2 regions of the Roseburia sp. AF15-21 genome follow, and region 1 is predicted to be linked to the other one. Evidence: predicted binding sites of a transcription regulator. Region 1 holds the regulator's gene; the other holds the start of a gene.

Evidence for each region. The regulator HrcA, encoded in region 1, represses chaperone genes, less so after heat shock. The targets are predictions, from matches to a motif close to TGTTAGCACTCNNNNNNNNNGAGTGCTAACA.
Region 2: a site for HrcA is predicted at 13,564-13,594, ahead of groES (co-chaperone GroES). Genes of this name have one in related genera too.

What each region holds. Positions count from the first base shown of each region.
Region 1 is NZ_QUHG01000001.1:32,015-47,494, forward strand. It holds gene DWW33_RS00120 (MBOAT family O-acyltransferase) at 1-306, shown strand, start outside; gene DWW33_RS00125 (GDSL-type esterase/lipase family protein) at 319-1,206, shown strand; gene lepA (translation elongation factor 4) at 1,211-3,022, shown strand; gene hemW (radical SAM family heme chaperone HemW) at 3,040-4,227, shown strand; gene hrcA (heat-inducible transcriptional repressor HrcA) at 4,434-5,477, shown strand; gene grpE (nucleotide exchange factor GrpE) at 5,498-6,151, shown strand; gene dnaK (molecular chaperone DnaK) at 6,170-8,050, shown strand; gene dnaJ (molecular chaperone DnaJ) at 8,128-9,303, shown strand; gene DWW33_RS00160 (molecular chaperone DnaJ) at 9,588-10,118, shown strand; gene prmA (50S ribosomal protein L11 methyltransferase) at 10,359-11,315, shown strand; gene DWW33_RS00170 (16S rRNA (uracil(1498)-N(3))-methyltransferase) at 11,321-12,061, shown strand; gene DWW33_RS00175 (cysteine desulfurase family protein) at 12,092-13,258, shown strand; gene thiI (tRNA uracil 4-sulfurtransferase ThiI) at 13,276-14,463, shown strand; gene DWW33_RS00185 (HPr family phosphocarrier protein) at 14,646-14,876, opposite strand; gene mtaB (tRNA (N(6)-L-threonylcarbamoyladenosine(37)-C(2))-methylthiotransferase MtaB) at 14,966-15,480, shown strand, end outside.
Region 2 is NZ_QUHG01000002.1:340,198-355,677, forward strand. It holds gene DWW33_RS04680 (DNA gyrase/topoisomerase IV subunit A) at 1-531, shown strand, start outside; gene DWW33_RS04685 (bifunctional folylpolyglutamate synthase/dihydrofolate synthase) at 533-1,855, shown strand; gene folE (GTP cyclohydrolase I FolE) at 1,845-2,399, shown strand; gene DWW33_RS04695 (HD domain-containing protein) at 2,413-2,919, shown strand; gene folP (dihydropteroate synthase) at 2,986-3,804, shown strand; gene folK (2-amino-4-hydroxy-6-hydroxymethyldihydropteridine diphosphokinase) at 3,797-5,260, shown strand; gene DWW33_RS04710 (CPBP family intramembrane glutamic endopeptidase) at 5,247-5,990, shown strand; gene gltB (glutamate synthase large subunit) at 6,346-10,899, shown strand; gene DWW33_RS04720 (glutamate synthase subunit beta) at 10,914-12,407, shown strand; gene DWW33_RS04725 (Cof-type HAD-IIB family hydrolase) at 12,619-13,407, shown strand; gene groES (co-chaperone GroES) at 13,640-13,924, shown strand; gene groL (chaperonin GroEL) at 13,992-15,480, shown strand, end outside.

The sequences.
Region 1 (15,480 bases):
ATCCCTCTGACCTGGGTCGTGTTTGCAATTACGAAGTTATCTGATTTGAAAGTATATTTTGCAAGACTGTTCCCGTTCTTTGGAACCGGAATCGCAGTCAATGCAGGCGATTATCTGAAATACGGCAGAACCTATGGAGTGTTTTTCCTATTGGCATTTGTGGTATCACTTCCTTTTATGGATAAGATATTAAAAAAATGCTGGAAGAAGTGGTGGATGAAAGCAATTTTGTTTGTTGTATTATGGATTTGTATTTATCAGATTGCAAATGGACTGAACAATCCGTTTATGTATTTTAGTTTTTAATGGGAGGCTGTCATGAAGAAATGGAAGAAATGTCCGCTTCTTATTGTTACGGCAATCAGTATGCTGCTGGTAAGCGGTGTCGCATTAGCCGGAACAAAGGGCGCATATAAAGAATATAATAAGGACTGGCCGAAGGTTCCGGCGGTGGCTGGCATGATGCAGGCATCCAAAGAGGGCATTCTGCCATGGGATAAGGCAGAACCGGAGGAGGATTTGGAAGGCGTATATGCTGACAAAGAGGAGCCGGCAACGGAAGAAGCAACAGAAGCAGTTGCAGATACGGAGGCAGAAGAGGATAAGACTTATACTTTTACCGATGTAACCCAGGATTATTTTGATGATGCGGTATTTATCGGAGATTCCAGAACCGTTGGATTAAGGGATTATGGCGGCTGGGATAATGCAACTTATTATGCCAGTATCGGACTTACGGTCTATGATATGTTTGATACGCCGATTGTCGAGGAAAACGGCGCGAAGATTACCGTTGAAGAAGCATTAAGCGAGCATCAGTTTGGTAAAGTCTATCTGATGATTGGAATCAACGAAATGGGAACCGGTACAGTAGACAGCTTTATGAAAAAATATGAAGAAGCTGTCAATCATATCCGGGAATTACAGCCGGATGCACTGATTTTCTTACAGGGCATTATGTATGTAAAACAGGAAAAGTCAGAGACTGACCCGATTTTTAACAATCCGGCAATCAAAGAACGGAATGACAGAATTGCAATGCTTGCAAATAATCACGATATATTTTATATTGATGTAAATGAAGTAGTGACTGACGAAACAGGAAATCTGAATCCGGAATATACTTATGATGAGATTCACCTGCTGGGAAAATATTATTCCCTGTGGACGGATTTCCTTTTGAAACATGGAATAAAGAAGGAGTAAATATATGTCAATCGACCAGAGTAAGATTCGTAATTTTTGTATCATTGCCCATATTGACCACGGTAAATCAACCCTTGCAGACCGTATTATCGAAATGACAGGGCTTCTGACCAGCCGCGAAATGCAGGCGCAGGTTTTAGATAATATGGATTTGGAGCGGGAACGTGGAATTACCATTAAGTCCCAGGCAGTCCGTATTATATATCATGCCAAAGATGGAGAAGAATATATTTTCAATCTGATTGATACACCTGGACATGTGGACTTTACCTATGAAGTATCAAGAAGTCTTGCTGCCTGTGACGGTGCAGTGCTGGTAGTAGATGCGGCACAGGGGATTGAGGCACAGACCCTTGCCAATGTATATCTGGCATTAGACCATGATCTGGAAGTGATTCCAGTCATTAATAAAATTGATCTGCCGAGTGCAAGGCCGGAAGAAGTAGTAGAAGAAATTGAAGATGTGATTGGAATTGAGGCACAGGATGCACCACGGATTTCTGCCAAAACAGGGTTGAATGTGGAAGAAGTATTAGAGCAGATTGTGCATAAATTACCGGCACCAAAAGGGGATGCCAAAGCGCCTCTTCAGGCGTTGATTTTTGATTCTGTGTATGATGCTTATAAAGGTGTTATTGTATTCTGCAGAATCCGGGAAGGTTCCGTAAAACCGGGGACAACCATCCGCATGATGGCAACCGGAGCAGAAGCAGATGTAGTAGAAGTAGGATATTTCGGAGCCGGACAGTTCATTCCATGTGATGAGTTAGAAGCCGGAATGGTAGGTTATATTACTGCCAGCCTTAAGAATGTGAAAGAAACCCGTGTGGGTGATACCATAACAGAAGCAAAGCGTCCTTGTGATGCACCATTGCCGGGATATAAGAAAGTTAATCCGATGGTATACTGTGGATTATATCCAACAGATGGAGCCAAATATCCGGATCTTCGTGACGCTTTGGAAAAATTACAGTTAAATGATGCAGCCTTACAGTTTGAACCGGAGACTTCCATTGCATTGGGCTTTGGTTTCCGCTGTGGTTTCTTAGGCCTGCTTCACTTGGAGGTAATTCAGGAGCGGTTAGAGAGAGAATTTAATCTTGATTTAGTGACGACAGCACCAGGCGTTGTATACCGGGTACATAAGACTGATGGTACCATGATAGAATTGACAAACCCATCCAATCTTCCGGATCCATCCGAAATCGAATATATGGAAGAGCCGATGGTTGCAGCAGAAATTATGGTGACATCCGAATATGTAGGTGCCATTATGGATTTGTGCCAGGAACGCCGTGGTATCTATAAGAGTATGGAATATATTGAGCAGACCCGTGCAGTTATTAAATATGACCTTCCGTTAAATGAAATTATTTATGATTTCTTTGATGCATTGAAATCACGTTCCAAAGGATATGCGTCCTTTGATTATGAGATGAAGGGTTATGAGCAGTCAGAGCTTGTGAAGCTGGATATTCTTATTAATAAAGAAGAAGTGGATGCTCTTTCCTTTATTGTATTTAAGGATACCGCCTATGAGCGTGGAAGAAAGATGTGTGAGAAGTTAAAGGAAGAGATTCCGAGACATTTATTTGAAATCCCGATTCAGGCAGCCGTTGGAAGCAAGGTAATTGCCCGTGAGACAGTAAAAGCAATGCGAAAAGATGTGCTGGCAAAATGTTACGGCGGTGACATCAGTCGTAAGCGTAAACTGTTAGAGAAACAGAAGGAAGGTAAGAAACGTATGCGTCAGGTGGGAAATGTAGAGATTCCACAGGAAGCATTTATGAGTGTACTGAAGTTAGATGAGAAATAGATGACAGGAGAACATAGATGGAACTTTATGTGCATATTCCTTTTTGTGTAAGAAAATGTGAATATTGTGATTTCTTATCAGCACCTGCGGACGAGCGGTTACAAAACCGCTACGTGGGTGCTCTTTTGCATGAAATCAGATATTACGGACAGACAATGGGACGTCCGGCTCTTTCTACTATATATATAGGGGGCGGAACACCGTCTCTTTTAGCACCGGAATATATCGCACTTCTTTTAAAACAGATTCAGGTAAGCTTTGAGGTGGAAGCAGATGCAGAGATTACCATAGAATGTAATCCCGGAACTTTAAATGAGGAAAAACTTCTTACCTATAAAGAAGCAGGCATTAACCGTCTCAGCATAGGGTTACAGTCTGCCTTTGATGATGAATTAAAGATATTAGGAAGAATCCATACTTACCGGCAGTTCTTGGAGAATTATGAATGTGCCAGAAGATGTGGCTTTGAAAATATCAACGTTGATTTGATGAGTGCCCTGCCTTATCAGAGTACGGAGAAATTTGTCACCAGCTTAAAGCGTGTCATAGCATTAAAACCGGAGCATATTTCAGCCTATTCCCTGATTATCGAAAAGGGAACACCATTTTATGAAAAATACAAATTCGAGGCAGTGCTCCGGGAAGCCGGAAAGCCGACAGAGCATCTGCCATCTGAAGAGACGGAGTATGAAATTTATAAAAAGACTCAGGAGATTCTTTCAGAGGCAGGTTATGAGCATTATGAAGTATCCAATTATGCTAAGCAGGGGAAAGAGGCAAGGCATAATATCGGATACTGGAAGCGGGTACCGTATCTTGGGGTAGGACTTGGGGCGGCTTCCCTGATTGGAGAAGTACGCTACAGTAATATAAGAGAGATTGAAGCGTATATCAAAGCATGCGGTAATATTTCGGCGAAGGAAATAGATGGAGTACCGGCATTGAATCTCCATGAGAGTGCAGATGCAATCAGCCGCCATGCCCAGATGGAAGAATTCATGTTTTTAGGCCTGCGTATGTTAAAGGGAGTTACAAGAACAGAATTCAAAGAGACTTTTGGCGTGGAAATAGAAGCAGTATATGGCGAAGTCTTAAACCAGCTTCAGGAAGAGGACTTAATCGAGAAAAAAGCCGGTGTAATAAAGCTCAGCGACCATGGCATGGACATCAGCAACTATGTACTCGCCCAGTTTTTACTGGATTAAGTAGTGCGGTGTTGAACCGCATTGAATCAGAACAAATCTAAAGAAAATATAAAATTATAAAATGCTGTTGACAAAAAAAACGAATGGTGCTATCTTAAGTACATAGAAATTAGCACTCTTTCAAGTTGAGTGCTAACAACAAAGAAAAAGCAGTATAAAAAGCTTTTTCAAATACCTATAAAAGTTTCATTTTCAGGAGAACGTGAATGAACGAGAACGAATTAGATGAAAGAAAAACAAAAATCTTAAATGCAATCATTCGCAACTATCTGGAAACAGGTGAGCCGGTTGGTTCAAGAACCATTTCCAAGTATACGGATTTGAACTTAAGTTCCGCAACAATCCGGAATGAGATGTCGGACTTGGAAGAGATGGGATATATTTTGCAGCCACATACATCGGCAGGAAGAATTCCATCCGATAAGGGATATCGCTTCTATGTAGATAATCTGATTGCAGAGAAGGACAAAGAAGTATCCGATATGAAAGAGTTCGTAATTGAACATACGGAGAAGATGGAACAGGTATTGCAGCAGGTGGCAAAGCTGTTGGCAAACAACACGAATTACACCACCATGATAACAGCACCGCAGTATCACCACAACAGCCTGAAGTTCATCCAGTTATCCAATGTGGATGATGAACATATTCTGGCAGTTGTCGTATTGGAAGGCAATCTTGTGAAAAATAAGATGATTCCGATAGAAGAGCCGATAGATAATGAGCATATGTTAAAACTTAACATGCTTTTGAATACACATTTAAATGGATTGTCATTAGATCAGATTAATCTGGGCACCATAGCAGTGTTGAAAGAGAAAGCCGGTATCCATTCCAAAGTCATCAGTGATGTATTGGATGCAGTAGCAGAAGCAATCAGCGAAGATGAGGATTTGGAGATATATACCAGTGGTGCAACGAATATCTTAAAATATCCGGAGTTATCGGATTCGCAGAAAGCAGGAGAGCTTTTAGATGCGTTAGAAGAGAAGAAACAGTTAGTAAGTCTGGTGACGGATAACCTCAGCAATGAGGAGAACGGCATACAGGTTTATATAGGAGATGAATCTCCAATTCAGACCATGAAGGACTGCAGTGTGGTAACAGCTACCTATGAACTTGGTAAAGGCGTGAAGGGAACGATAGGAATTATCGGACCGAAGCGTATGGATTATGAGAACGTCATGGATAATCTGAAAAATTTGAAATCACAACTAGAAGGCATATTTGATAAGCCGAAGAAAGAATAGCATAGAAAGGTGGTAAGGAAGTGGCAGAAGAAAAGAAAGAAGAAGTGCTTGAGGAAGTATTAGAAGACTTAGAAGCAGAGGATGCAAAAAAGCAGGAAGAAGCACAGAATACCGCCTCAGAAGAAAAAGAAGTTGAGGCAGAAGAAAAAACGGAAGATACCGAATCTGAACCGGAAGAAATAGAGAAAGAAGATGAGGAGAAAAAGAAAGGTATCTTTAAAAAGAAAGACAAGAAAGATAAGAAGGACGAACAGATTGAAGATTTAACCGACCGGCTGAAACGTCAGATGGCAGAATTTGAAAACTTCCGTAAGAGAACGGAAAAGGAAAAGAGCCAGATGTATGACATGGGAGCCAGCGCAATCTTAGAGAAAATCCTTCCAGTTATCGACAATTTTGAAAGAGGGCTTGCAGCTGTACCGGAAGAAGACAAAAACAATGGCTTCGTAGAAGGTATGGATAAGATTTATAAGCAGATGATGACAGTGCTGACAGAGGTTGGTGTAACACCGATTGAAGCAGCCGGTCAGGAGTTTGACCCGAATCTCCATAATGCAGTAATGCATGTGGAAGATGAAGAACTCGGTGAGAATGTAGTAGCCGAGGAGTTACAGAAAGGTTACAAGTACAAAGAAAATGTAATCAGACATAGCATGGTAAAAGTAGCGAATTAAGCATAGGAGGATAAGAACATGAGTAAAATTATTGGTATTGACTTAGGAACAACAAACAGTTGTGTGGCAGTTATGGAAGGTGGAAAACCTACCGTTATAGCAAACCAGGAAGGTGCAAGAACAACACCATCTATCGTAGCATTTACAAAAACAGGTGAGCGTCTGATTGGTGAACCTGCAAAACGTCAGGCAGTAACCAACGCAGAGAAAACAATCTCTTCCATTAAGAGACATATGGGAACCGATTACAAAGTAAGCATTGATGACAAACAGTATTCTCCGCAGCAGATTTCTGCAATGATTTTACAGAAATTAAAAGCTGATGCAGAAGGATATTTAGGAGAAAAAGTATCAGAAGCAGTTATTACTGTACCGGCATACTTCAATGATGCACAGCGTCAGGCAACCAAGGATGCAGGTAAGATTGCAGGACTTGATGTAAAACGTATCATCAACGAGCCGACAGCAGCAGCACTTGCTTATGGACTGGACAACGAAAAAGAACAGAAAATTATGGTATACGACTTAGGTGGTGGTACATTTGATGTATCTATCATCGAAATCGGTGACGGAGTCATCGAAGTATTATCTACAAATGGTGATACCAGATTAGGTGGAGATGATTTCGATAACAAGATTACACAGTGGATGATTGACGAATTCAAGAAAGCAGAAGGCGTTGACTTATCTACTGATAAGATGGCTCTTCAGAGATTAAAAGAAGCTGCAGAGAAAGCTAAGAAAGAGTTGTCTTCAGCAACAACAACCAATATCAACCTGCCATTCATTACTGCAACAGCAGAAGGACCAAAGCACTTTGATATGAACTTGACAAGAGCAAAATTCGATGAGTTGACACATGACTTAGTAGAAAGAACAGCAATCCCGGTACAGAACGCTATGAAGGATGCAGGCGTAACCAATGCAGACTTAGGCCAGGTATTATTGGTTGGTGGTTCTACACGTATCCCGGCTGTTCAGGATAAAGTAAGACAGTTAACAGGCAAAGAGCCAAGTAAATCCTTAAACCCGGATGAGTGTGTAGCACTTGGTGCTTGTATCCAGGGTGGTAAATTAGCAGGAGATGCCGGCGCAGGTGATATCCTTCTTCTGGATGTTACTCCATTGTCACTGTCTATCGAGACCATGGGTGGAGTTGCAACAAGACTGATTGAGAGAAATACAACAATTCCTACAAGAAAGAGCCAGATTTTCTCAACAGCAGCAGATAATCAGACAGCAGTAGATATCAACGTAGTGCAGGGTGAGCGTCAGTTCGCGAGAGATAACAAATCTCTTGGACAGTTCCGTCTGGATGGTATCCCACCAGCACGTCGTGGAGTTCCTCAGATTGAAGTTACTTTCGATATCGATGCAAACGGTATTGTAAATGTATCTGCAAAAGACTTAGGAACCGGAAAAGAACAGCATATTACAATTACTGCCGGATCTAACATGTCTGATGCAGATATCGATAAAGCAGTAAAAGAAGCAGCTGAATTTGAAGCACAGGACAAGAAGAGAAAAGAAGCAATTGACACCAGAAATGATGCAGATGCTTTCGTATTCCAGACACAGCAGGCATTAGACCAGGTTGGAAATAACCTTGATGCGGCAGATAAATCTGCAGTAGAGGCTGACTTAAATGCACTGAAAGCTTTAGTAGATGCAAATCCACAGGCTGAAAACATGACAGAGGATCAGGTTGCTGAGATGAAAGCAGCAAAAGAGAAACTGATGGAAAGTGCACAGAAAGTATTTGCTAAGATGTATGAGAATGCTCAGGCAGCTCAGGGAGCCGCTGGTGCAGGCCCTGATATGGGAGCAGGTGCAGCCGGTGGAGCAGCTGCAGGTTCCGCAGATGATGATGTGGTAGATGCTGATTACAAAGAAGTATAATTCTACAGATAAAAAGCAGTAGAAAGGGTTGGCAGTTTTACTGTCAACCCTTACAAACGGTAAAGAGGGAATAGATTATGGCAGAACAGAAAAGAGACTATTACGAGGTCTTAGGCGTTGATAAAAACGCAGATGACGCAGCAATAAAAAAAGCATATCGTGTCCTTGCCAAGAAATATCATCCGGATATGAACCCGGGGGATAAAGAAGCAGAAAAGAAATTCAAGGAAGCATCTGAAGCATATGCAGTACTGAGCGACCCGGAGAAGAGAAAACAGTATGACCAGTTTGGCCATGCAGCCTTTGATGGAGGTGCCGGCGGAGCAGGCGGATTTGATTTCTCAGGTATGGATATGGGAGACATTTTTGGAAGCTTTGGAGACATTTTCGGAGATTTCTTTGGCGGCGGAAGACGCAGCAGCAGCAACGGACCGATGAAGGGAGCCAATGTACGTGCCAGTGTCAGAATTACATTTGAAGAGGCAGCATTTGGCTGTGAGAAAGAAATTGATTTAGTATTAAAGGATGAATGTAAGACCTGTCATGGTACAGGAGCGAAGCCGGGAACCAGTCCGGAGACCTGTAGCAAATGTCAGGGAAAAGGAAAAGTGGTATATACCCAGCAGTCCTTATTTGGTATGGTACAGAATGTACAGACCTGTCCGGAATGTAACGGAAGCGGTAAAATTGTTCGTGACAAATGTCCGGACTGTCGTGGAACCGGCTACATTGCCAGCAAGAAGAAGATTAAGGTCAGCATTCCTGCCGGAATTGATAACGGTCAGAGTGTAAGAATCCGTGAAAAAGGTGAGCCGGGGGTAAATGGCGGACCAAGAGGAGATCTTCTGGTAGAAGTAGTAGTATCCCGCCATCCAATCCTTCAGAGACAGGGCATGGATGTATATTCAACAGCACCAATCAGTTTTGCACAGGCAGCATTGGGCGGAGAAGTAAGAATTACAACCATCGACGGCGATGTGGTCTACGAAGTAAAACCTGGTACACAGACCGACACCAGAATCCGTCTGAAAGGAAAAGGAATCCCATCCCTGCGTAACAAGGCAGTCCGTGGTGACCAGTATGTTACACTTGTGGTTCAGGTCCCGACCGGATTAAATGAAGCTGCAAAAGAGGCGCTGCGCCAGTTTGATGCAGAGACCGGTAATTCATTAAAGACACAGAATGGTGCGGCAGGCACGAAAAAGAAAAAGGGATTTATGGGAAAAATTAAAGAGTCCTTCGATGATTTATAAAAATGATAAAGCTGTTTCCTGAAAAATGGAGGCAGCTTTTTTTACGCGAGTAGCGAGAAAAATCGCATGCTTGCATGCAGATTTGGCGAGCACCGCGATAACTCGAGAAACTCGCAAAGCGTGTTTCTCGTAGTTGAGTATTGTGATAACTCGGGAAAACTGCAAAAGTGAGTTTCTCGTTGTTGCATTTTGTGACAACATATTGTATACTGTTTCTGATTCATAAGTTTTTTGTAACCATATGTTGATTTAGGCAACCGTTTATGAGACAAGGAGAGAGATTTATGAAGCAGCATAACAGCGCTGTGATTAAGAAGGATGCAGCACAGTTTGATAAATGGTGTTTTCAGCAGACTGTGGAACTGGAACATACAAGGAGAGAACTGGAAAATTCCAAACGCGAGATGGAACACCATCAGAGGGAGTTAGAACGTCAGAAGCGGAAATTCGAGATGGAGAAGAATCTTGAACAGGAGCGGATGAAGCGGGAACAGCATCTTTTTGACATGAAGTGGAAAATATTAGAAAGTGAACTTCAGAAACTTGCTGCCGAAAAGCAGAAAATGGAGCGTCAGAGAGACTTTTACAGCAGAGTACATGAATTTGAACAGGAGAATAGAAACCAATCATCCAATGTGGTGAAGGGAGAAATGTTCTTTATGGGCGTGGGCAATGAAAAATCATTGCGGAAGCGTTATAAGGATTTGATTAAAATATATCATCCGGATAATCTCAATGGAGACACCGGTACCATTCAGGAAATTAACCGGGAATATCAGGTGCTGATGCAGAAACTGGAAGTAAAATATCAGTAATAAGATTGCAATAATAGCACAGCAATGACATAGCAATAAACAGGAAAATCAGCGGGCAGAAGAAATATGTTCCGCTGTTTTTGTGTTACCAGACATGCATAGGCGTCGCTATGTATCTAAAGAAGCTGTCTGCTGGTTGCCGTTGATTCCCTTACAGTTGCGAAAAATAAAAAGCTATGTTAAGATTAAAATGTTTGCTTTTTATAATAGAAGGTTAAGATAAGAACAGGAGCAGAAACTATGAAATGGGATAAATATACAATAGATACAACAACAGAAGCTGAGGATTTTATCAGCATGATGTTATCAGAAAATGGCATTGAAGGAATTGAAATCGAAGATAATGTACCATTGACGAAAGAAGAAACAGGAGAAATGTTTATTGATTTTCCGCCGGAGCTTCCACCAGACGAAGGAAAAAGCAAAGTCAGCTTTTATTTAGAGGCAGGCGAAGACCATACCGAGACTTTAAAGGCAGTCCGCATTGGTTTAGAGCAGTTAAGAAGCATGGTAGAAATCGGAAGCGGAGATATTACCTCCAGCCAGACCGAGGATATTGACTGGATTAATAACTGGAAACAGTTTTTTCAGTCTTTTTATATCGATGATATTTTAATCAAACCAACCTGGGAACCATTAAAGGAAGAGGATAAAAATAAATTCTTAATCGAGATTGACCCGGGTATTTCCTTTGGAACTGGAAAGCATGAGACAACACAGCTTTGTATCCGCCAGATTCGTAAATATTTAAAAGAGGGCGAGCGTGTTCTGGATGTAGGATGCGGCAGCGGAATCTTATCCATTGCAGCATTAAAGCTTGGTGCAGGCAGCGTAGTGGGTACGGATGTGGATGGAGATTGTATCACATCAACTCATGAAAATATGACAGTCAATCATCTGGCAGAAAATTCAGGTGAATTTTATGTTGGAAACCTGATTGACGATAAAGCATTTCAGGAAAAGATTGGCACAGGTTATGATCTGGTCGTAGCGAATATTTTAGCGGATATTATTATTCCGATGGCACCGGCACTTTATCAGTGTGCGAAAGAGCAGGGAGTGCTTATTACTTCCGGAATTATTGATTTTAAAGAAAACGAAGTAAAAGAAGCTTTAGAGCAGGCAGGCTTTGAAATCTTAGAAGTCAACCATCAGGGCGAATGGGTCAATGTAACTGCACGGAAAAATCAGAGGTAAAATAGATGCATCAGTTTTTTGTTGAAAAAAGCCAGGTGGGCAAAGAATATGTTACCATAACCGGAAGCGATGTAAATCATATCCGGAATGTACTGCGTATGAAAATCGGAGAGACGATTCGCATCAGTGACCGGGAAGGTGGCAATTATTTTTGTAAGATTGCAGAAACCGGAGAAAATTTCGTGCAGGCAGACATAGTATCTGTGGACGAAGAAGGAACCGAGCTTCCGTCTAAAATCTATTTATTTCAGGCACTGCCGAAGGGAGATCGGATGGAAACGGTGATTGAAAAGGCAGTAGAACTTGGTGTCTATGAAATCATTCCGGTAGCCATGAAATACTGTGTGGTAAAACTGGAAGGAAAAAAGGCAGCACAACGGGTACAAAAATGGCAGGCGCAGGCAGAGACTGCAGCAAAACAGTCAAAGCGCAGTATCATTCCAAAGATTCATGAAGTAGTATCTTTCAAGGAAGCCTTAAAGCTGGCAGAAAACTGTGATATCCGCTTAGTGCCTTATGAAAATGAAAATGGCATGGAAGGAACCAGGACAGTATTAGAGCAAATCGAACCGGGGAAGAGTATCAGCATTATGATAGGACCGGAAGGCGGATTTGCAGAGGAAGAGATTGCAAAAGCAAGAGAGACCATGCAGTCCATTTCCTTAGGAAGAAGAATACTTCGGACAGATACAGCAGGTATCTGCATGATGTCCATGTTGATGCTGCAATTAGAGAGCCGTATATAACGAAAAAACAGTAAGAAAGTGTAGAAAAGTATGGAAGCATATCTGGATAATTCTGCGACCACCCGCTGCAGTGACCGGGCGTGTCAGTTAATGGTAGACCTTCTGACGAAGGATTATGGCAATCCATCTTCCCTTCATATGAAAGGAATTGAGGCAGAACGATTTGTTGAGACTGCAAAGAAGAAAATAGCAAAAACATTAAGAGTATTAGAAAAAGAAATTATCTTTACATCCGGTGGAACGGAGTCAAATAACCTTGCGATTATCGGTGCTGCAATGGCAAACCGCAGAGCGGGAAATCATATTATAACCACATCCATTGAACATGCATCCGTAGAGAATCCAATGGAATTCTTAAAGGAGCAGGGCTTTGACATTACTTATCTTTCTGTGGATGAGAATGGAATTATTTCACTGGAAGAGTTAGAAGAAGCAGTGACGGAACAGACCATTCTTGTTTCCATGATGCAGGTAAATAATGAAATCGGAGCCATTGAGCCGGTTGCAGAAGCTGCAGAGCTTATTAAGAAAAAGAATCCGGATACACTGATTCATGTAGATGCAATCCAGTCTTATGGAAAAATGTATATCTATCCAAAGAAGCTTGGCATAGACATGCTTTCCGTCAGCGGACATAAGATTCACGGTCCAAAGGGAAGCGGATTCCTCTGGGTGAAGGAAAAGACGAAATTAAAGCCGCTGATATTAGGCGGTGGGCAGCAGAAGGGAATGCGTTCCGGAACGGAAAATGTACCGGCAATTGCAGGTCTTGGAGAAGCAGCAGAAGAAATCTATGAGAATCTCGATGAAAAGAGAGCGCATCTTTACGAATTAAAGCAGCGTTTTATCGACGGAATCGAAAAGCTGGAAGGAACCCATGTAAATGGAAAGACCGGAGAGGATTCTGCACCACATATCGTCAGCGTCAGCTTTGAAGGAATCCGAAGTGAAGTATTATTACATTCACTGGAAGACAGGGGGATTTATGTATCTTCCGGTTCTGCCTGTTCTTCCAATAATCATGCAGGCAAACAGAAGGGAAGCAAGACCCTTAGAAACATTCATTTAAAGGAAAACCTTCTGGATTCCACACTGCGTTTTTCCTTCAGTGTGCATACAACGGAAGAAGAGATTGATTACGCATTAGAAGTACTGGGAGAGCTGCTTCCGGTATTGAAGAAATATACAAGACATTAAAAGAGAAAGGAAATCATATGTATAAATCATTTCTGGTAAAATATGGAGAAATCGGAGTAAAGGGAAAGAACCGCTACATTTTTGAAAATATGTTAATGGAGCAGATCCGCCATGCGTTAAAGACAGCAGAGGGCGAGTTTGAAGTAACCAAAAAGCAGGGAAGAATCTATATCAATGTAGTATCCGATGACTATGATTATGACGAGACCGTAGAAGCATTAAGCCGTGTATTTGGTATTGTAGGATTCTGTCCATTACTTCAGGTAGAGGATGAAGGCTTCGATAAATTAGCGGAGACAGTGGTAGATTATCTAGGTAAAGAATATCCGGAAAAGAACTTTACCTTTAAAGTAAATGCAAGGAGAGCAAGAAAGAATTATCCTCTTGATTCCATGGAAATCAATGCTGAACTGGGTGGAAAAATCTTAGATGCGTTCCCGGAGAGCAAGGTAGATGTGCATAACCCGGAGGTTATGGTCTGCATTGAAATCAGAAGCCTTATCAATATTTATTCCAAGGAAATTCCGGGACCGGGTGGAATGCCGGTAGGTTCTAACGGAAAAGCCATGTTATTATTATCCGGCGGAATCGACAGTCCGGTAGCAGGTTATATGATTGCAAAACGTGGAGTAGCGTTGGACGCAACTTATTTTCATGCACCGCCATATACTTCAGAACGTGCAAAACAGAAGGTAGTGGATCTGGCAAAACTGGTAGCAAGATACAGCGGACCTATCAATCTTCATGTAGTGAATTTTACCGATATCCAGCTTTATATTTATGAGAAATGTCCACATGAGGAGCTTACCATTATCATGCGCCGCTATATGATGAAACTGGCAGAGCATTTTGCTAAAGAAAACCGCTGTTTAGGACTGATTACCGGAGAGAGTATCGGACAGGTTGCAAGCCAGACCATGCAGTCATTAGCGGCAACCAACGAAGTATGTACCATGCCGGTATATCGCCCATTGATTGGATTTGACAAGCAGGAAATCGTAGAAGTGTCAGAAAAAATTGATACCTATGAGACATCTATCCAGCCGTTTGAAGACTGCTGTACCATTTTTGTGGCAAAGCATCCGGTTACCAAACCGAACATTGAATACATCAAGAAATCTGAAACAAAGTTAGAAGAGAAGATTGATGAACTGATGCAGACTGCAATTGATACGGTAGAAGTGATTCACGTAGAAGCAGAGTAGTGTGAATAGAAATAGAATGCTGTTTAGAAGCAGAATATTACGTAGAAACAGATAATATATAAAAGCAGAGCAATATATAGAAACGGAATTAAATAAGGGACCCGCACAGCGTAGCGGGTTCCTGCACAAATAAAAAAAGGGATTGCTTTCGCAATCCCCCCAATTCATTTACATCAATTCAATTATACAAGATAAGGTTTTAATGCTTCCATAATCTCATCCAGATTAGACTCTGCATGAATTGCTAAGTCGATTGGTTTGGATAAATCTAAGCTGAAGATACCCATGATAGATTTAGCATCGATAACGTATCTTCCAGAGATTAAGTCGAAATCAAATTCGAACTGTGTGATTGCGTTTACGAAGGATTTCACCTTATCGATTGAGTTTAATGAAATTTGAACTGTTTTCATAGTAAGACCTCCTTGGTTGCTATAAATACTTTTTCTTAATAGTAACTTCTTTGGAGGTAAAAGTCAACTAGAAGTGAGGAAAAAATCGAATGAAAAAAGCAGCATTGCACAATTTGGGATGCAAGGTGAACGCATATGAGACGGAGGCTATGCAGCAGTTATTAGAACAGGCAGGTTATGAGATTGTTCCTTTTACGGAACAGGCGGATGTCTATGTGATTAACACCTGTTCGGTAACCAACATGGCAGACCGGAAATCCCGCCAGATGCTTCATAAAGCAAAAAAAGAAAATCCGGACAGTATCGTTGTCGCTGCCGGCTGTTATGTCCAGACTTCATCGGAAGAAGCAGCAAGGGATTTATCCGTGGATATCATTATCGGAAATGACAAGAAACATGAACTGGTGGAGCTTATTGAAAACTGTATGAACCAGAAGAAAAATGCAAACGAAGAAACTGAAGGAGTGGATGACTGGAAGGAAAATATCTGCGATATTAATGAGAAAGGCAGAGCATATGAAGCGCTGTCTATCAGCCGGACAGAAGAACATACCAGAGCTTTCTTAAAGGTGCAGGATGGCTGCAACCAGTTCTGCACATATTG
Region 2 (15,480 bases), on a different contig from region 1:
ACCAATACCGGCCAGATGCATCTGCTGAAGGTGGTCGATTTGCCGTTTGGAAAATTCCGTGACAAGGGACAGCCGATTGATAATGTAAGTAATTATGACAGCTCTAAAGAGCAGTTGATTTATATCACGGATCTGGCAGCACTGTGTACGCAGAAGCTTTTATTTGGAACGAAGACAGCCATGTTAAAACAGGTGGATGGAAAAGAATTTGACGTAGCAAAACGTACCACAGCTGCCACGAAGCTTGCAGATGATGATGCAGTTATATTCGTAGCACCGGTAGAAGAAAATATGACTATTGTTATGCAGTCGGCAAAGGACATGTTCCTTAGGATCGCAGCAGATACGATTCCTGAGAAGAAGAAGGGGGCAATCGGAGTCTGCGGAATGAAGCTTGCAGCAGGGGATGAACTGACCAACATCTATGCACTGGGTGAGGAAGAACCGCCAGTGGTCATGGTAAAAGATAAAGAAATTGCATTGAACCGGCTTCATATTGGAAACCGTGCAACCAAAGGAGTAAAGAAATAAATTGACATATCAGCAGGCACTTGCATTTGTAGAAGAAACAAAAAAATATGGCAGTATATTAGGACTGGACAGTATCCGGGCACTGATGAAAGAATTGGGCAATGTGCAGGAAGACTTATCTATTATTCACATTGCAGGAACTAACGGAAAAGGTTCCGTTGGAGCAATGCTTCAGGCAGTATTGGAAGAAGCCGGCTTAAAGGTAGGCAGATATAGTTCCCCGGCAGTCTTTTCCTATCGGGAAATCTGGCAGATAAACGGAAAAGCAGTTTCCGAAGAAGCATACGCTGCCTTGATGGAAAAAGTAAAGACAGCCTGTCTTACACTGACAGAAAAAGGACTTCCGCATCCAACCTCCTTTGAGGTAGAGACTGCAGCAGCGTTTTTATACTTTAAAGAAGAAGCCTGTGATGTGGTGTTATTGGAAACCGGCATGGGGGGAAGAGAGGATGCAACCAATCTGATTACCCATCCCATTTGCAGTGTCATTACTTCTATCAGCATGGATCATATGCAGTTCCTGGGAAATACGTTATCAGAGATTGCATCTGCAAAGGCTGGAATCATAAAAGAGAACTGCCCGGTGGTATCTGCCTGGCAGGAAGATGTTGTGAAAGAGGTTCTTGTCAAGGAGGCAGAGCGGCTTAAAGCACAGCTGTACCAGCCGAGGAAGGATGCCATAAGAAATCTTTTGTATGATATGAATGGAATGCAGTTTGATTATGTAAGAGAAAATAATTCACAGTGGAAGATAAAGCTTCCGCTGACCGGAGCCTATCAGGCAGCCAATGCAGCCTGTGCGCTTAAAGTAATAGAAGTATTGAAAGAGAAAACATTTCCGCAGCTTACCTTATCTGTGATACAAAATGGCTTTCAGAAGGTCTGCTGGAATGGACGTTTTGAACGTGTTTTAGAGGAACCATTATGCATTCTGGATGGTGCCCATAATGAGGGCGCAGCACTGCAACTTGCAAAAACGCTGGAAAACTGTTTTACAAATCGTAAGATAACCTATATAATAGGGGTGCTTGCTGATAAGGCGCATGAGAAGATTTTAAAGATAATGCGTCCTTATTCGGAAACTGTATATGTGGTAACGCCGCATAATGGCAGGGCACTTCCGGCAGAGAAGCTGGCGGAGGAAGCGAAGGCAGCAGGCTATCAAACAGTAATAACAGAACCTTTGATTGAAGATGCGGTAAGACATGCAATTGCTGAGAGCTCGAGAGAAGATGTGGTGCTGATATTTGGCTCCCTGTCATATCTTGCAGAGGCAAAGCAGGCTGTCATACAGTATCGGGAAGGACAGAAGAATGATAGATAAAGAGAAAGTGGAAGCAGGAGTACGGCTGATATTAGAAGGCATTGGCGAAGATGTGAACCGGGAGGGCTTACTTGAGACTCCGGATCGTATTGCACGGATGTATGAAGAAATCTTTGGCGGAATGGACATGGATGCCGCAGAGCCTTTAAAGAAAAGATTTCATGCCAGCAACAATGAGATGGTACTGGAAAAAGATATTACATTTTATTCCACATGTGAACACCACATGCTGCCATTTTATGGAAAAGCCCACGTTGCTTATATTCCAAATGGAGAAGTAGTCGGCATCAGCAAGCTGGCAAGAACCGTGGAAATCTATGCAAGACGGCTTCAGATTCAGGAGCAGCTTACGGCACAGGTGGCAGATGCACTGATGGAACAGTTAAAACCGAAGGGTGTTATGGTTATGATGGAAGCAGAGCATATGTGCATGACCATGCGCGGAATCAAGAAACCGGGCAGTAAAACAGTAACATATGTAACCCGTGGAATCTTTAATGAGGATGAGCGTCTGGTAAATAAATTTTTCCAGATGGTGCGTTAGATATGGTGATGAAATGGAATATGTAGTAAGACTTTTGCATCAGGAGCAATACCGGGAAAACGTAAAGAAAATTGCCCGTCTGGAAGCGGACAGAATCTATTGCAGACATAATATGGAACATTTTATGGATGTGGCACGGCTGGCACAGATTCGCAATTTAAAGGAGCAGCTTGGTTTGGATGAAGAGATGATATATCTTTATGCCCTGCTTCATGATATCGGTCGTATGAAAGAATATGAACAGGGAATCTCTCATGCAGCGGCATCTGCCGAATTTGCAGGAGAGATTTTTGCGACTATAGGCTATCCGAAGGAAAAAGGAGCTATCATCTGCCAGGCAATTCTGGCTCACCGCAGGGAGACCTGCAGTGAGCTGCACGGGGAGAAATTATGGCAGACAGCATTTACACAGCTTATGAAATGGGCGGATAAGGCATCCCGTATGTGCTTTGCCTGTGAAGCAGCAGACAGCTGCAAGTGGAGTGAAAAAGAGAAAAATAAACCGGAGACCTGGTTTTAAGCTGCCAGGCATCCGCAAGAAGCTGTTGGTAGCAGGTTCTACAGACAGCATAAAAGGAGAAGAAAAATGAGAATAGGCAATCGGACATTTGACACAGCAAATCATACTTATGTAATGGGAATCTTAAATGTAACACCGGATTCTTTTTCGGATGGGGGAAGTTATAACCAGTTAGACCTTGCATTAAAGCATGTAGAAGAAATGATGGAACAGGGAGCAGATATCATCGATGTGGGTGGAGAATCCACAAGACCGGGTTATACAAAGATTTCTGATGAAGAAGAAATTGAGCGTACTGTTCCGGTGGTAGAAGCAATTGTAAGCCGTTTTGATGTGCCGGTTTCCGTAGATACCTATAAAAGTAAGGTGGCAGAGGCTAACCTTGCGGCAGGAGCACATCTTTTAAATGACATCTGGGGACTGAAAGCAGATGATAAAATGGCTGGCGTGATTGCAAAATATGATGCCGCATGCTGTCTGATGCACAACCGCAACGAAGCAGATTATAAGAACTTTATGGAAGATATGAAAAATGATTTACGGGAAACATTACGTCTTGCAAAGGAAGCGGGGATTCGTGAAGATGGTATTATGACAGACCCGGGTGTAGGATTTGGCAAGACTTATGAGAATAATTTAGAAGCTATCCGATGCGTGGGAGAACTGAATGAACTGGGCTATCCGGTGCTGCTTGGCACATCCCGGAAGTCGGTAATCGGTCTGACGCTGGATGTTCCGGCAAAGGAACGCGATACAGCCACAGCAGTAACCAGTGCTTATGCCGTATGGGCACATTGCGGATTTGTCCGCGTACACAATGTGCGTGCCAATGCAGAGGCAATTAAGATGGCAGAAGCAATCAGGGATGGAGGATTACATGGATAAGATTATCATAGAAAATCTTGAACTATTTGCAAATCATGGAGTGTTCCCGGAGGAGACAAAGCTTGGACAGAAGTTTCTAATCAATATGGAACTTTATTTACCAACCAGAAAAGCAGGATATTCGGATGATTTGACAGAATCGGTAAATTATGGAGAAGTCAGCCATTTTGTAACAGAATTTCTGACGACACATACCTATAAGCTGATTGAAGCTGCAGCAGAGCAGACAGCACGGGCAGTGTTATTGCATTTTCCATTGATTCAGAAATTAAAATTTTCCATACATAAACCATGGGCACCGGTGGGACTGCCTTTATCAGATGTGGCGGTGGAAATAGAACGGGGCTGGCATAAGGTATATCTTGCCTTTGGCTCGAATATGGGTGACCGGAAAAAATATATTGAAGATGCCGTTGAAGAACTGCGGAATTTAGAAGACTGCAAGGTAGGAAAGGTATCTGATATCCTCGAGACAGAACCTTATGGCGGCGTGGCAGAAGGCGCATTTTTTAATGGATGTCTGGAACTTCGAACCCTGTATACACCGGAAGAATTATTGGAGAAGCTTCATGCCATAGAAGCTCATGGCAACCGGGAGCGTAAGATGCGCTGGGGCTCAAGAACGATAGACCTTGATATTTTATTTTATGATGATGAAGTGATATCTACCCCGGAACTTACGATTCCGCATATTGATATGGCAAACCGCCTGTTTGTGTTAGAACCGCTATGTGAAATCGCACCATATCTCTGGCATCCGGTGTTAAAAAAGACGGTGCTTCAGATGAAACAGGAACTGAAGGGCAGAAAAGACATTGTTTTATTTGATTTGGATGGAACCATTACCAATTCCAAGGAAGGAATAACAAAGTGTGCCCAGTATGCCCTAAAGGCATATGGTATTGACGAACCGGATGCAGATAAGCTTGAATTCTTTATCGGACCGCCACTTAAAAATACTTTTATGGAACATTATGGCATGGATGAAGAGACCGCAGTAGCGGCAGTAGCCAAGTACCGGGAACGCTATCATCCAACCGGTATCTTTGAATGCAGCCTTTTTGATGGTGTTGAGGATGCTTTGAAATCTCTCAAGCGAAAAGGCTATCGTATCGGACTGGCATCCAGCAAGCCGGAAGAATCCTGCCGGCGTATTTTGGAGCATTTCCACATCCTCTCCTATTTTGATGAAGTGGTGGGAGCCACAATGGATGGCAGAATAGACAGCAAATATGAGGTGTTGCAGGAAACGATAAAGCGGATGCATATTTATGATACTACCGAGGCAGTATTGATTGGAGATACCAGATTTGATGTATCAGGAGCCAAAGAAGCACATATGGACTGCATCGGCATCACTTATGGATTCGGAACGAAAGAAGAGTTGCAGGAGGCTGGTGCAAAAGCAATCTGTGACAGTATTGAGGAGGCGGCAGAATATATTGAAAGATTATAAGCTACTTCGCATCTGGGAAGTGATTTATCCCATTGGTATTTATTTTGTAGTAACCAACGTTGTGATGTTTGTGTTAAATATCATCCATGCAATGACCAATGAAAATTATATGATTTATCAGATTATTGCAACGGTGATAGCATTTCCCTTTATCTATGCTTTCTATCGGAAAGAGGATGGCGGGAAAATGGCAAATCTGCTACGAACCTTTTTATTTGCAGCAGCCGCAGGCTTATTTGGTGTAGTGTTAAATAATCTTATCGGATATACCGGCTTAAAAGAAACATCGCAGAGCTATCAGGAAGTAAGTGCTGCATTTTACGGCAGCAGCCTGGCATTGGAAATACTTGGAACCTGTATCATAATTCCGTTCTTAGAGGAACTTCTTTACCGCGGCATCGTTTACCAGCGTTTGAAAGCGCTTTTGGGAGTGAAGACAGCAATTGTATTATCGGCAGTAATATTTGGAGCCATGCATTTTAATCTGGTGCAGTTCTTATATGCCACAGCGGTAGGACTCTTGCTGGCAGTCATCATGGAACAGGAAGGGCTTGGCGCAGCCATGGCAGCCCATATGGTAACGAATCTGGTATCTGTACTTCGAAGCGAGACAAAGCTGTTTCATTTCATGGATGCATCCATGACGGGAAGTGTCATATGCACCGTGGTGGAGAGCGTGCTGATTGTGGTGTTATTGCTGCTGGCTTTCCGTAGTGGAAAAGAGAAGTAAAGAGCAGATACACTCAAAACCTTCCTAAGAAATTCCAGAATAACTGAGAAACAATTCAGACACAATTTAAAATAGCAGGCAAATTCAAAAGGCTTATGAAAAAATATTTTCAACAAAAAACGCGTTGAATTGTTTTGATAAGCCTTTTTTATATGCAAAAAAATGATAAATATAAATACAATAAAAGAATATAAAATGAATTGTCGAATAATCAGACAATAGTAAGAAAAAAACTATTGCAAAGTATATTACGCTGGGTGTAAACTTAGTTCAGAAAATAAAAGCACTTTAAAGCAGCAGAGTGCAGGTAACAAAGTAAGACAGAAAATAAAGAGAAAGCAGAAAGGGAACGATTATGACAGAACAGTGGAATGAAAGTACAGCAGTAGCACAGGGTATGTATAATCCAAATTTTGAACATGATAACTGCGGTATCGGAGCTGTGGTAAACATCAAAGGTATCAAATCCCATGCGACGGTAGAAAATGCTTTAAAAATCGTAGAGAACTTAAAGCACAGAGCTGGTAAGGATGCAGAAGGAAAAACCGGTGACGGTGTTGGTATTCTGCTTCAGGTATCACACAAATTTTTCTCCAAGGTAGCAAAGGAATCAGATATTGAACTTGGTGGAGAAAGAGATTACGGTGTCGGAATGTTTTTCTTCCCACAGGATGAGCTGAAACGGAATCAGGCAAAGAAAATGTTTGAGGTTATCGTGGAAAAGGAAGGAATGAAATTCTTAGGATGGAGAAAAGTTCCGACTGACCCGGATAAACTGGGACAGAAAGCAGTAGACTGTATGCCATATATCATGCAGGGATTTGTAAGACGTCCAGCTGAAGTAGCCAAGGGGCTTGATTTTGACCGCCGGCTGTATGTGGCAAGACGGGTATTCGAGCAGTCCAATGATGACACTTATGTAGTATCCCTTTCCAGCCGAACCATCGTATATAAAGGAATGTTTTTAGTAGACCAGCTGCGTCAGTTCTTTGCAGACCTTCAGGATAAAGATTATGAATCTGCAATTGCAACCGTACACTCCAGATTCTCAACCAACACCAATCCAAGCTGGGAGAGAGCACATCCGAACCGTTTCATCGTACATAACGGAGAGATTAATACCATCAAAGGTAATGCAGATAAGATGCTTGCCCGTGAAGAGACCATGGAGTCCGAAGAACTGAAAGGGGAACTGCAGAAAGTCCTTCCGGTTATTAATTCCGAAGGTTCTGACTCAGCAATGTTAGATAATACCTTAGAGTTCTTAGTAATGAGTGGAATGGATTTACCACTGGCAGTTATGATTATGATTCCGGAGCCATGGGCAAATAACAATACCATGTCCCAGAAGAAGAAAGACTTCTATCAGTACTATGCAACCATGATGGAGCCGTGGGATGGACCAGCCTCCATTCTTTTCTCAGATGGAGATGTCATGGGAGCTGTTCTTGACCGTAATGGATTAAGACCTTCCAGATATTATATTACCGATGATGACCAGCTGATTCTTTCTTCCGAGGTCGGAGTACTTGATATTGATCCGACCAAGATTGTTGTAAAAGAAAGACTTCGTCCGGGTAAAATGCTCTTAGTAGATACCATCCAGGGAAGAGTCATCAATGATGATGAATTAAAAGAGTATTACGCAAGCAAACAGCCTTATGGTGAATGGCTTGACCGTAACCTGATTAAACTGGAGGATTTAAAGATTCCAAATCAGCGTGTTCCGGAATATACCAAAGAAGAGCGTCAGAGAATGCAGAAAGCATTCGGTTATACTTACGAATCACTGCGTGAAGCAATCCTTCCGATGGCATTAAACGGAGGAGAAGGAACTTCTGCAATGGGTATTGATACTCCGCTGGCAGCACTGGCAGGAGACCATCAGCCACTGTTTAATTATTTCAAACAGTTATTTGCACAGGTAACAAACCCGCCAATTGATTCCATTCGTGAGAAAGTGGTTACATCCACTACCGTATATATCGGAGAAGATGGTAACCTGCTGGAAGAAAAGGCAATTAACTGTCAGGTATTAAAGGTAGATAACCCGATTCTTACCAACACAGATTTGATGAAAATTAAAAATATGAAAGTAGAAGGCTTCAAGGTTGTGGTTCTTCCTACTACATATTATAAGAATACAAGCCTGGAAAAAGCATTGGATCATTTGTTTGTAGAAGCAGACCGTGCATACCGTGACGGTGCAAATATCCTGATTCTTTCCGACCGTGGCATTGATGAGAACCATGTGGCAATCCCATCCCTGCTGGCAGTATCCGGTTTGCAGCAGCATCTGGTAAAGACCAAGAAGAGAACTGCAGTTGCCATGATTCTGGAATCCGGTGAACCAAGAGAAGTACATCATTTTGCAACATTGCTTGGTTATGGTGCCTGTGCAATTAACCCATATCTGGCACAGGATACCGTAAAGCAGTTAGTAGACGAGCATATGTTAGACAAGGATTACTATGCAGCAATCCATGATTACAATCAGGCAATTATCAGTGGTATCGTAAAAATTGCTTCCAAAATGGGTATTTCAACCATTCAGTCTTATCAGGGTTCTAAGATTTTTGAGGCAATTGGTATTGACTCTGCAGTGATTGATAAATATTTCACAAATACCGTAAGCCGTATCGGTGGAATTACACTGGAAGACATTGCAAAAGACGTAGATACTCTGCACTCTGCAGCCTATGACCCATTGGGATTAGAGACAGACCTTACTTTAGACAGCAAGGGACGTCACAAGATGAGAAGCGGAGCGGATGTTCACCTTTATAATCCGGCAACCATCCACCTTTTACAGGAATCAACCAAACGTGGAGATTACAACCTTTTCAAACAGTACACAGACCTTGTAAACAGCGAAGAGCGTGATGCTAATATTCGTGGACTGATGGATTTCAATTTCCCGAAAAAAGGTGTTCCGATTGAAGAAGTGGAAAGCGTAGATTCTATTGTAACAAGATTTAAAACAGGAGCGATGTCCTATGGTTCTATATCCAAGGAAGCCCATGAAACACTGGCAATTGCCATGAACCATTTACATGGTAAATCCAATACCGGTGAGGGTGGAGAAGATCCGGACCGTATCGCAAGTAAACATACAAGCTTAGACAGATGTTCTGCGATCAAGCAGGTAGCGTCCGGCCGTTTTGGTGTAACCAGCCGTTACTTAGTCAGTGCAGAAGAGATTCAGATTAAGATGGCACAGGGTGCAAAACCTGGTGAAGGTGGACACCTTCCGGGCAAGAAAGTTTATCCTTGGATTGCAAAGACAAGACTTTCCACGCCGGGTGTATCCTTGATTTCGCCGCCACCTCATCATGATATCTACTCCATCGAGGATTTGGAGCAGTTGATTTACGATTTGAAGAATGCCAACCGTGATGCAAGAATTTCCGTAAAACTGGTATCAGAAGCAGGCGTTGGTACAGTCGCAGCCGGTGTTGCCAAGGCAGGAGCACAGGTAGTATTGATTTCCGGATATGACGGTGGTACCGGTGCAGCACCAAGCAGTTCTATCCATAATGCAGGACTTCCTTGGGAACTTGGACTTGCAGAGACACACCAGACTCTGATTATGAACGGACTTCGTAATAAGGTAAGAATTGAGACAGACGGTAAGCTGATGAGCGGCCGTGATGTAGCGATTGCTGCATTACTTGGAGCAGAAGAGTACGGATTTGCAACTGCACCGCTGGTAACCATGGGATGCGTGATGATGCGTGTATGTAATCTGGATACCTGCCCTGCCGGAATCGCAACACAGAATCCGGAGCTTCGGAAACGTTTCGCGGGAAAACCGGAATATGTAGAAAACTTCATGCGGTTTATTGCAGAAGAATTAAGAGAAATCATGGCGAAGTTAGGCTGCCGTACCATTGATGAAATGGTAGGAAGAAGTGACCTTCTCCGGGTAAGAGAGGATTTGACAGACCGGGAAAAAGAAATCGACCTTTCCAAGATTTTGAATAACCCGTTTGCAGGACCAAAGGAGAAAGTTACATTTGATCCAAAACATGTATACGATTTCGAACTGGAGAAGACCAAGGACGAAACTGTACTGTTAAAACAGCTTTCTTCTGCACTGGATAAGAAACAGAAGAGAAGCATTGATGTAGAAGTAAGCAATACAGACCGTTCCTTTGGTACCATCTTTGGTTCCGAGATTACAAAGAAATATGACGATACTTTAGAGGAAGATACCTTTATCGTAAAATGTACCGGTGCCGGCGGACAGAGCTTTGGCGCATTCATTCCAAAGGGACTTACCTTAGAACTGGTAGGAGATTCCAACGATTACTTCGGAAAAGGACTTTCCGGTGGAAAACTGGTTGTCTACGCTCCGGCAGGTGTGAAATATAAGAAGGATGAAAATATCATCATCGGTAACGTAGCACTTTACGGTGCAACCAGTGGTAAAGCATTTATCAGTGGTGTGGCAGGAGAACGTTTCTGCGTACGAAATTCCGGAGCTTCTGCAGTAGTAGAAGGTGTCGGTGACCATGGATGTGAATACATGACCGGTGGCCGTGTGGTTATCCTTGGTAAGACTGGTAAAAACTTTGCAGCCGGAATGAGCGGTGGTATCGCTTATGTATTAGATGAGGACAACGACCTTTATACCAGAATCAATAAGGAAATGGTATTCTCAGAAGAAGTCGGAAACAAATACGATGTTATGGAATTAAAAGATATGATTAAAGAGCACGTAGCTTTGACCAATTCTGAAAAGGGAAAAGAAATCTTAGATAACTTCAGCGAGTATCTGCCGAAGTTCAAGAAAGTAATTCCATACGATTATAACCGTATGTTAATGGCAATTGTTCAGATGGAAGAAAAAGGATTGTCTTCTGAACAGGCACAGATTGAAGCATTTTATGCGAATACAAGAAATTAAGGAGGGGACGCAAAATGGGAAAACCAACAGGATTTATGGAATATGACAGAGAGAATGCAGCAGCGGTTGCACCAAAGGAGCGTATCAAGAACTTTAACGAGTTCCATACCCCTCTCTCAAAAGAGAAACAAAGAGTACAGGCAGCACGTTGTATGAACTGCGGCGTGCCGTTCTGCCAGGCTGGTATGAATATCATGGGAATGACCAGCGGATGTCCGCTGCATAACCTGGTACCGGAGTGGAATGACCTTTTGTATACCAACAACTGGGAGCAGGCATATAACCGTCTGACCAAGACCAACAACTTCCCGGAATTTACCTCAAGAGTATGTCCGGCACTTTGTGAAGCAGCCTGTACCTGTGGACACTGGGAAGACCCGGTAACCTGTAAGGCAAATGAGCATGGAATCATTGAAAATGCCTATGAAAAAGGATATGCTGCAGCAAAACCTCCAAGAGTCCGTACCGGAAAGAAGGTTGCAATCATCGGTTCCGGTCCTGCCGGACTTGCAGCAGCAGACCAGTTGAATAAAAGAGGACATTCCGTTACCGTATTTGAAAGAGATGACCGTGTCGGTGGACTTTTGATGTATGGAATCCCGAATATGAAGCTGGAAAAATGGGTTATTGACCGTAAGATTAATATAATGAAAGAAGAGGGTGTCGAGTTTATTACCAATACCAATGTTGGAAAAGACATCAAGCCGGCAAAACTCTTAAAAGAATATGACCGTGTCATCTTAGCCTGTGGAGCAAAGAATCCAAGAGACATCAAAGCTCCGGGCAGAGATGCAGAAGGCATTTACTTCGCAGTAGATTTCTTAAAGGCAACTACCAAGAGCCTTTTAGATTCCGAACTTAAAGATAACAAATATATTTCTGCCAAGGGAAAGAAAGTAGTTATCATCGGTGGTGGAGATACCGGAAATGACTGTGTCGGAACTTCTATCCGTCACGGCGCAGCCAGTGTCATCCAGCTTGAAATGATGCCAAAAGCACCGGATGAGCGTGCAGAGAACAACCCATGGCCGGAGTGGCCAAGAGTCTGCAAGACAGACTACGGTCAGGAAGAAGCAATTGCCATGTTCGGTTCCGACCCTCGTATTTACCAGACAACCGTAAAAGAGTTCTTAAAAGACAAGAACGGTAAGCTCTGCGGATTAAAAACCGTAAAATTAGAGGGCAAAAAGGATGAAAAGACCGGACGGATGCAGATGGTGGAAGTACCGGGCTCCGAAAGCAAGTTAGATTGTGATCTGGTTCTGATTGCAGCAGGCTTCCTTGGAACAGAAGATTACATTGCCAAAGCATTCGGCGTAGACTTAAATGCCAGAACCAATGTGGCAACAGAAGCCGGTCATTACAAGACCAACGTGGAAAATGTCTTTACCGCAGGAGATATGCATCGTGGACAGTCTCTTGTAGTATGGGCAATCCGTGAAGGAAGAGAAGCAGCCCGTGAAGTAGACGAAAGTCTGATGGGATATTCTTATCTTTCCGTACAGTAATGAAAATTACAATATAATGATAGAAGAAAGTCGTCTGACTATGGTGACGCCGGAAGGTGAGCTGTGGCAGGCGGCTTTTTTGAATTTACGTTAGCAGCGAGAGAAAATCACAAAGAGTGTTTCCCGTAGTTGACATATCTTGTATCCGGGGCATACAATAATCCTTGTGACAAAAAGAGCGAGAAGAAAACAGCGAAAGGACATAAAGAGAATGAGCAGGAAAGCAGTATTTTTTGATATTGATGGAACATTGTGGGACGAGCATTTTGTGATACCGGAGAGCACAAAGGAAGCAATCCGGATGCTGCGGGAAAATGGACATCTGGCATTTCTCTGCAGCGGAAGAACCAGAGCATTTATTCAGGATGAAAGATTGCTGGCACTGGGATTCGACGGAATTGTGGCAGGCTGCGGTACCTGGATAGAGATGGATGGAAAAACACTTTTTTATAAAAAATTAGAACAGGAATTGATAGAGGATACCATACATATATTAAAAGAGTATGGAATTCCTACGGTATATGAGGGAAGCCGGAATTTGTATATGGATCTGGAAGAATTTGAAGAAGACCCTTATGGCTTGAGACTAAAAGAGACATTGGGAGAGGATTTGCTGCCGGTAATGGGAAATGAAGCAATTATGGAAATCAGTAAGTTTTCCTGCTCCACACCGGATGATGCTTATCTTAAGGTACTTTCCCATCTGGAAGAGAATTTCACACCGCTGGTGCATGATGCGGCATGCGCAGAGTTTATTCCAAAAGGATTTTCCAAAGCGTCCGGCATCGAAAAAACCTGTGAACTTCTTGGTATTGAGAAAGAAGATACCTATGCATTTGGAGACAGTATCAATGATGTGGAAATGTTAAAGCATGTGCAGCATGGAATTGCCATGGGAAATGGCACCAAAGCAGCAAAAGAAGCAGCGGATTATATCACAGCACCATTGCACGAAGACGGCATTTATAAGGGATTGGAGCATTTTGGACTGATTTCATAAACAAATCTAAAAAAAGTATTAAATCGTTACAAATTGAAGAAAGTGAGAAAACGAGAGAAAAAACGAGATATTAAGAGTAAATATAAGGAAACAAAAGAAAAATAAAAAATGGTCAGGCTTGCGAAAAAGAGACGCAGAAACTATTATATGACTATCAGTTAGCACTCGGTTTGAATGAGTGCTAATAAAAAAGAAAGAAAACAAAGAGACCGAATCAAGGAGGCAATGAATCATGAAATTAGTACCATTATCAGACAGAGTTGTATTAAAACAGTTAAAAGCAGAGGAAAAAACCAAATCCGGAATTATCTTAGCAAGTGCTGCACAGGAGAAACCACAGGAAGCAGAAGTAATCGCAGTTGGTCCTGGCGGAGTGGTAGATGGCAAAGAAGTTACCATGCAGGTAAAAGAAGGACAGAAGGTTATTTATTCTAAATATGCCGGAACAGAAGTAAAACTGGATGGCGAAGAATATATCATCGTAAAGCAGAATGATATTCTTGCAGTAGTAGAATAATCGAATTGATAATTGGTAAATAAAACAAATAATAAAATAGGAAAATAGAAGAAAGAGGTAAGAAATTATGGCAAAGGAAATCAAATATGGAACAGAAGCCAGAACAGCATTAGAGGCTGGAGTTGATAAACTGGCAAATACAGTCAGAGTAACAATCGGACCAAAAGGAAGAAACGTTGTACTGGATAAATCATATGGCGCTCCATTAATCACAAATGATGGTGTTACCATTGCAAAAGAAATCGAATTGGAAGATGCATTCGAAAATATGGGCGCACAGCTTGTAAAAGAAGTAGCAACCAAGACCAATGACGTTGCTGGTGATGGTACTACAACAGCAACCGTTCTTGCACAGGCAATGATTCAGGAAGGAATGAAGAACTTAGAGGCTGGTGCAAACCCAATCGTTTTAAGACGTGGTATGAAGAAAGCAACTGAAAAAGCAGTTGAAACAATCGCAGCAATGTCTTCTAAAGTAACCGGAAAAGACCAGATTGCAAAAGTTGCATCTATTTCCGCAGGTGATGAAAGCGTTGGCAACATGGTAGCAGATGCAATGGAAAAAGTTTCCAATGATGGTGTTATTACCATTGAAGAGAGCAAGACCATGCAGACAGAGCTTGACCTGGTAGAAGGTATGCAGTTTGACCGTGGATACATTTCCGCATATATGTGCACAGATATGGATAAGATGGAAGCAGTTTTAGATGAGCCGTACATCTTAATTACCGATAAGAAAATCAGCAACATTCAGGAAATCCTTCCACTGTTAGAACAGATTGTTCAGTCCGGTTCCAGACTTCTTATCATTGCTGAAGATATCGAGGGTGAAGCTTTAACTACATTGATTGTAAATAAACTGCGTGGAACATTTAACGTTGTAGCAGTAAAAGCTCCAGGATATGGCGACAGAAGAAAAGAAATGTTAAAAGATATCGCTATCCTTACCGGTGGTCAGGTAATTTCAGAAGAAGTTGGTCTGGAATTAAAAGATGCTACTATGGCACAGCTTGGCCGTGCAAAATCTGTTAAGGTTAAGAAAGAGAACACCGTTATCGTTGATGGTGAAGGAAATAAAGAAGAAATCCAGGCAAGAATCGGCCAGATTCGTGCACAGCTTGAAGAGACAACATCTGAATTTGATAAAGAAAAATTACAGGAAAGACTTGCAAAACTGGCAGGCGGCGTAGCAGTTATCCGTGTTGGTGCTGCAACAGAGACAGAAATGAAAGAAGCAAAACTTCGTATGGAAGATGCTTTGAATGCAACAAGAGCAGCAGTCGAAGAAGGAATCATCGCAGGTGGCGGTTCTGCATACATCCATGCATCCAAAGAGGTTGCAAAGCTTGCTGAGACATTGGAAGGTGATGAGAAGACCGGTGCAAAGGTTATCTTAAAAGCATTGGAGGCTCCATTGTATTACATTTCCGCAAATGCAGGTCTTGAAGGTGCAGTTATTATTAATAAAGTAAAAGAGTCCGCTCCTGGTATCGGATTTAATGCAGCAACAGAAGAATATGTAGATATGGTAGAAGCTGGTATCCTTGACCCGGTTA